One region of the Comamonas sp. F1-6 genome, then DNA from elsewhere that is predicted to be linked to it. Evidence: predicted binding sites of a transcription regulator. Region 1 holds the regulator's gene; the other holds the start of a gene.
The links. The regulator FNR, encoded in region 1, switches genes on or off when oxygen is low (the NO sensors DNR and NnrR bind a similar motif). The targets are predictions, from matches to a motif close to TTGATNNNNATCAA.

Region 2: the regulator FNR is predicted to act here: its motif matches at 2,171-2,184, upstream of cyoA (ubiquinol oxidase subunit II).

The regions. Positions count from the first base shown of each region.
Region 1 is NZ_JBCPWN010000004.1:159,163-162,833, forward strand. It holds gene ccoG (cytochrome c oxidase accessory protein CcoG) at 1-194, shown strand, start outside; gene AAIL66_RS06035 (FixH family protein) at 321-626, shown strand; gene AAIL66_RS06040 (hypothetical protein) at 884-1,147, shown strand; gene fnr (fumarate/nitrate reduction transcriptional regulator Fnr) at 1,211-1,933, opposite strand; gene hemN (oxygen-independent coproporphyrinogen III oxidase) at 2,202-3,584, shown strand; gene AAIL66_RS06055 (sulfite exporter TauE/SafE family protein) at 3,588-3,671, shown strand, end outside.
Region 2 is NZ_JBCPWN010000003.1:143,173-146,843, forward strand. It holds gene cyoB (cytochrome o ubiquinol oxidase subunit I) at 1-958, opposite strand, end outside; gene cyoA (ubiquinol oxidase subunit II) at 1,021-2,076, opposite strand; gene AAIL66_RS04515 (MFS transporter) at 2,415-3,671, shown strand, end outside.

The DNA of each region.
Region 1 (3,671 bases):
TGGAGAATCTGGAAGTCGCATCCGAGCAGGAAGTGAGCGTTGGCCCGGCAGAGACACGCGGCATTGCGGTGCGGCTGCAGATTCCGTATGGCTCGGCAACTCCCGGCTCGCACCCCGTACACTTCAATGTGGATGCAGTGACTGCCGGAGCAGGGCGTATTTCCGAGAAGACGGTGTTCCTGGTGCCGCGTTAATGCCAGGTCTTGCCGGTCTTCGTGAGCCATCACGGAGGCCGGACAAGGGCACCGCCAATCGGCAACAATTTATGCCACCCTGCCATGCGTGCTCGGGTGGTCAGAATTTTGGAAAGAGGTTTCATCATGTCGGCAGCACAAGCCAAGGTCTCGCAAACGGCCAAGATCATCCACCCCGAGGACGGCAAGCCCTGGTGGAAGTTTGCCCATGTCTGGCTCATCATCGCCGGCCCGGTGATCGTGGTGATTGCCGGCTTTGTCACCGCATACATCGCACTGAGCAGGCCCGATCCCGTGATTGACCCTGACTACTACCGCCATGGCATGGAAATCAACCAGCGCCTGAGCGAAAGTGAAAAAAGCCTGGCCCCAGCAGTCACCGGCCGCAATCATGCGGCCACGCCAGCCAAGGACCATCCGCTGGATCGCTGAGCGCTCCGGCGCTTGCTCCGCCAAGGTCGCTTTTGCGGCCTTTTTTGTTGCCAATATCAAAATCAGAGCGTGTTATGCATGCTCCGTCTAACGTTGATGTAGAAGTAAATGATTTTTTGATATTCGGATTGCGCAGGATGCTACTGAAAAGAGAGTAATTCAGGGTTTCCCGCCACGGTGCATGCCCGCAGTCCTGCATGAACGGTCACCACTGTTGTGCAAAATATGATCAAGCCCACAGCCCAAGGAGAATCAGGATGGATGCTCGACGCTGGATGTGGATTGTCTGGCCGGCCTTTCTGGCGGCGGCAATCATGGAGATGGTGGTTTTTGCCTTTGTGGACCCGCTGGATGTGCACTGGCTGGGCTCCCCACTGGACTGGTCGCGCCAGGCCATCTATACGGTCGCTTTTTTTGCCTTCTGGGTCGTGACGCTGATTGGAGGTGCGATGACGGTGATGCTGGGGCGCTCCGTCAGCGATCTCAATGGCGGCATCGTTTCCGAGCCTCTGCCCGAGTAACTCGCCCAGATAAAAAAGCCCGCTGTCCGCGGGCTTTGTCTTGAGAGTGTCTGTCGAATCGGTTCAGCTCTGGCATTGCTGGCTGTTGACGATGCGTTTGAGCGCCTCGGTATCCAGGATGCGCAGGTGGCGCTGCTTGACTTCCACAATGCCTTCCTCTGCAAATTTGGAGAAGGTGCGGCTCACGGTCTCGAGCTTGAGGCCCAGGTAACTGCCGATTTCTTCGCGCGTCATGCGCAGCACCAGTTCCGACTTGGAAAAGCCGCGTGCCGACAGGCGCTGGACCAGGTTCAACACAAAGGCCGCCAGGCGCTCCTCGGCACGCATGCTGCCCAGCAGCAGCATCACGCCATGCTCGCGCACGATTTCGCGGCTCATGACCTTGTGCACATGGTTCTGCAGGGCCGTGACCTCGCGCGAGAGCTGCTCCAGTTTGTCAAACGGCATGACACAGACCTCGGCGTCTTCCAGGGCCACGGCATCACAAGTGTGGTGGTCGTTGACGATGCCGTCCAGACCAATGATTTCGCCAGCCATCTGAAAGCCTGTGACCTGATCGCGTCCGTCTTCGGTGGCCACGCTGGTCTTGAAGAAGCCGGTTCGAATGGCATACAGAGAGGTGAACTCTTCGCCATTGCGAAACAGCAGCCCGCCGCGCTTGACCTTGCGGCGCGTGGCCACAATCTCGTCAATGCGCTCCATTTGTTCATCGTCCAGGCCCATGGGCATGCACAGTTCACGCAGATTGCAGTTGGAGCAGGATGCTTTGATGGTCTGAAGATTCATGGGCTTTTTGCAACGGCGCAGACAGACACAGAGTGGAGAGTCGCGCTGGTCATTGACCTCGTGGTTGAAGATGAGATGGATCAAATTGTCGCAGCACTTGCCTTGAGGTCTCTTGATTTTCATCAAGGACAGGGTGATTGCCTTGGGGCACATTGCCTGTATTCGTTCAAAAACATGCGCTTTTGCCTATTTTGGGCATGATTTTCAGGATCTGATTTCCATTGAAATCTGCTCTATACAGAGTGTGGGCGCACCCTAACTCCCAGTTATGACCGCAGTCACGCCTGAGTTGCTGAGCCGCTTTGATATCCCCGGCCCACGCTACACATCGTTCCCAACAGCCGACCGTTTTGTTGAGGCTTTTGGTGCAGACGACTACATACTGGCACTCAAGCAGCGCAAGACGCATTCTGGCTCGCGCGCTTTGCCCCTGTCCGTTTATGTGCATGTGCCGTTCTGTGAGTCGCTTTGCTATTACTGCGCCTGCAACAAGATCGTGACCAAGCATCACGAGAAGGCTGCCGAGTATCTGGACTACCTGAGCCGCGAGCTGGCCATGCATACCGAGCATTGCGGCAAAGGTCAGCTCGTAAGCCAGCTGCATCTGGGCGGAGGCACACCGACCTTCTTCAGCGATGCCGAGTTGCAGCAGCTGATGGTTTTGATGCGTGAACATTTCAAGCTGGATCCCGCGGGCGAGTACTCCATCGAGGTCGATCCGCGCACCGTCAGCAACGAGCGGCTGAGAGCTCTCAAGGACATGGGGTTCAATCGCCTGAGCTTTGGCGTGCAGGACTTTGATCCCGCGGTGCAGAAAGCGGTGCACCGCGAGCAGCCCGCCGAGCAAGTCTTTTCGTTGGTGGCCGAGGCGCGCCGCCTGGGCTTTGTCTCCATCAATGTGGACCTGATCTACGGGCTGCCCAGGCAGACGCCCGAGTCTTTTGCGCGCACGCTGGCACAGGTCAATGAGCTGCGCCCCGATCGCATTGCACTGTATGCCTATGCGCATCTGCCCGAGCGTTTCAAGCCGCAAAGGCGTATCGAATCGGCAGACCTGCCCATGGGACAGGACAAGCTGAACATGCTCTCCGGCGCAATTGATGCATTCATGGATGGCGGCTATGTCTATGTAGGCATGGACCACTTTGCGCTGCCTGACGACTCTCTGGCCATTGCCAAGCGCCAGGGGCGCCTGCATCGCAACTTTCAGGGCTACAGCACCCAGCCTGATTGCGATCTGATTGCACTGGGCGTATCGGCTATCGGCAAGGTGGGTGCGACCTACAGCCAGAACGTCAAGACTCTTGAAGAGTACTACGATGCCGTCGATGGAGGCATGCTGCCCGTGCAGCGCGGACTGGCGCTTTCGCGTGACGATCTGGTGCGCAGAGCCGTCATCATGTCCATCATGTGCCAGGGTTCCGTCCTGTATGAGCCCATGGAGCAGGCCTGGCTTATCAATTTCCGCGAGTACTTCGCTGCGGAGCTGGATGCGCTGGCAGAGATGCAGCGCAACGGCTTGGTCGAGCTGTCCGTCGAGGGCTTCAAGGTCACTGGCCTGGGCTGGTTTTTTGTGCGCGGAGTAGCCATGCTGTTTGACCGATATTTGCAGGCTGACCGGAACCGCGCCCGCTTTTCGCGCATCATCTAGCGCATGTTATTTTCGCTGGTCTGGACTGCTTTGATCATGGGGCTCGTGGGTGGGCCCCATTGTCTTGTGATGTGCGCTGCCCCCTGC
Region 2 (3,671 bases), on a different contig from region 1:
GACGCTTGCGGCTGAACGTTGCCACGATTTCGGAGAACACGCCGAAGCAGGGCAGGATCAGGATGTAGACCTCGGGGTGGCCCCAGATCCAGATCAGGTTCACGTACAGCATGGGGTTGCCGCCCAGCTCGTTCGTGAAGAAGTTGGTGCCGACGTAGCGGTCCAGCGACATCAGCACCAGGGCTGCGGTCAGCACGGGGAAGGAGGCCACGATCAGGGCGTTGGTGCACAGGGCAGTCCAGGTGAAGACGGGCATCTTCATCAGGTTCATGCCGGGAGCGCGCATCTTGATGATGGTCACGATCAGGTTGATACCTGACAAGGTCGTGCCCACACCGGCGACCTGCAGGCCCCAGATGTAGTAATCAAGACCCGTGCTGCCGCTCTGATGCCCCAGATTGGACAGAGCCAGCCAGCCGGAGGTGGAGAACTCGCCCAGGAACAGGGAGATCATCACCAGCACGGCGCCGCCGGTGGTCATCCAGAAGCTGAAGTTGTTCAGGAACGGGAAGGACACGTCACGTGCGCCGATCTGCAGAGGAACCAGGTAGTTCATCAGGCCGGTCACGAAGGGCATCGCCACGAAGAAGATCATGATCACGCCGTGGGCCGTGAAGATCTGGTCGTAGTGGTGAGGAGGCAGGTAGCCCATGTTGTCGCCGAAGGCCATGGACTGCTGCAGACGCATCATCACGGCATCGGCAAAGCCGCGCAGGAACATGACCAGACCGAGGATCATGTACATGATGCCGATCTTCTTGTGGTCAATGGAGGTGATCCAGTCGTTCCACAGCGGAGCCCAGAGGCGGAACTTGGTGATGCCGCCGACCACGACGAGGCCGCCAAGCACCACGGCAATAAAGGTCAAGAGCACGATGGGCTCATGCGTCATGGGAATCTGGTCCCATGTGATACGGCCCAACAGCCAGTGGGAGGCCGGGGTTGTTGTTTCAGACATGTTGAGTCTCTTTTGTCGTATTGGAGCGGCTGGGCGGTGAGCGCATCCGCACCGTGAACTACTTATTGCTGTGCGACAGCTCCGGAGGCGGCGACTTCGTCGAGCAGGGCGACAACGCGGTCAGCGTCTTTGGAAGTGCAGACATCCAGGGGCAGGGCCACGCTGGAGGTCTTGCTGTGGTGTGCAGGTGCCTTGCCGCCGGCGGCGTCGATGGCCATCATCTCGTTCATGCACATCTTGCCGTCTTCCACGCAGCGGTTGAGGACCTTGTGGTACAGGCCTTCGTCCACGCTGGCGAAGCGTTCAACGGGGTTGCGCTCGCTGGGCTTGGCCAGATCGATATAGGCATCGCGTGTCAGGGCCTTGCCTTCAGTCTTGGCCTTGGCAACCCACTGGTCGAACTGCTCGTTTTCCAGGCCGTGGAACTTGAAGGTCATGCCTGCAAAACCAGCGCCGCTGTAGTGAGAGGACTTGCCGCCATAGACACCTGGCTTGTTGATCACGGCGTTCAGCTCGGTCTGCATGCCGGGCATGGTGTAGATCATGCCGGCCAGATCAGGAACGTAGAACGCGTTCATGGTGTGGGTGGAGGTCAGCTTGAAGTGAATGGGGCGATCCACCGGGGCAGCCACTTCGTTGACGGTGGCAATGCCTTGCTCAGGGTAGAAGAACAGCCATTTCCAGTCCAGAGACACGACCTGGATCTCCAGAGGCTTGACGTTGGGGTCCAGAGCCTTGGTGGCGGAGATGCGGTCCAGGGGACGATAAGGGTCGAGCTTGTGGGTGCTGATCCAGGTAATGGCGCCCAAAGCGATGATGATGAGCAGGGGAACCGTCCAGATCACCAGTTCCAGCGCAGTGGAGTGGTGCCATTCGGGGTCGTACTTGGCTTCGGTGTTGGACTGGCGGTATTTCCAGGCAAACAGCAGCGTCAAAAAGATGACGGGGACGATGATGAGCAACATCAGCAAAGTGGCCGTAATGACCAGATCGCCTTGCTGCTTGGCGACATCGCCAGCTGGGTTGAGGACGACGGCCTTGCTGCAACCTGCGAGGGTTGCGGTCAAAGCGGCCGCTGAGAGCCACGCGGGCCCACGGATTTCCTTGATTTTTAACATGCTTTGGGCGTGACAAAGTCGCGCTTAGGTGTAAACGCGGATTACTGGATCTCGGCAAATGTAATACCAAACAGTGGCTTGTCCATTGGACATTTTGTCCAAGGTCAACAGCTCGGGATTGGAAATGCGCTATGCGACAAGGGTTTAGCGGCTTTGGCGCGTGGACAAACTTTGAGCTGACAGGGCTTGAAATTGTCAAATCAGCCCTCAGAAACGGGGCCTGCACGGGGCTGGGCTGACAGTGTTCAGGGCAAAAACTCTATTGCAGCTGCACATGCTTGGGCGTAGAACGGAAAGCGTCCCCGGGACTGAAAAGTAAGACAAGGAGTTGTACCTTTATGACAAGCATGAACCCGTCCGTTGGTCTTACTCAGCAAGACTATGAGAACTCGGAAACCCTGGCCTATGCGCATACCGACGAGGATGTGACTCCCGGCGAGATTGCCGTGGGGGTGATCATCGGGCGCTCTTCCGAGTACTTTGACTTCTTCGTGTTCGGCATCGCCTGCGTGCTGGTGTTTCCCTCGCTGCTGTTTCCCTATCTATCCAAGCTCGATGGCACGCTGGCCGCGTTTGCCATCTTCTCGTTGGCCTTTGTGGCCCGCCCCGTGGGCACGGCGCTGTCCATGGCCGTGCAGCGGGTCTGGGGGCGTGCCACCAAGCTGACTCTGGCGCTGCTTCTGCTGGGCGTGTGCACGGTGGGCATGACCTTCCTGCCGAGCTATGAGACAGCCGGCATGAAGGCCGTCTGGGCGCTGGTGATCCTGCGCATCGGCCAGGGCCTGGCGCTCGGGGGCTCCTGGGACGGCTTGCCTTCGCTGCTGGCCATGTCCGCGCCGCCGAACAAGCGCGGCTGGTATTCGATGATCGGTCAGCTCGGGGCGCCGCTGGGTTTCATCATTGCGGCGGCGCTGTTTGCCTATCTGTACTCCAGCCTGACGGCCGACGAGTTCATGAGCTATGGCTGGCGCTACCCCTTCTGCGTGGCCTTCGCCATCAACGTGGTGGCGCTGTTTGCGCGCCTGCGTCTGGTCGTGGGTCAGTCCTATACCCAGCTTCTGCAGGAGCGTGAGCTGGAGCCCATCAGCGTGACCAGTCTCATGGCCAACGAAGGCCGCAATGTGATGATCGGTGCTTTTGCCGCACTGGCCAGCTTTGCGCTGTTCCATCTGGTGACCGTGTTCCCGCTGTCGTGGATTTCCATGTACTCCGACCAGTCCATGACCGAAGTGCTGGTGGTGCAGATCATCGGTGCACTGCTGGCAGGCGCGGCCATCATGCTGTCGGGCTGGCTGGCGGACCGAGTGGGGCGTCGCAACACCCTGGGCACCATGGCCTGCCTGATCGGCATCTTCAGCTTTCTCGCGCCCTGGTTGCTGGGCAGCGGCAGCACCGGCAACAATGTGTTCATCCTGGTGGGCTTTGTGCTGCTGGGCCTGTCCTACGGCCAGGCATCGGGCACGGTGACATCCAACTTCTCGTCGCGCTACCGTTACACCGGTGCGGCCCTGTCCACGGACATGGCCTGGCTCATCGGTGCGGCGTTTGCGCCTCTGGTGGCCTTGGGTGTCTCGGCAAAGTTCGGTCTGGTGGCT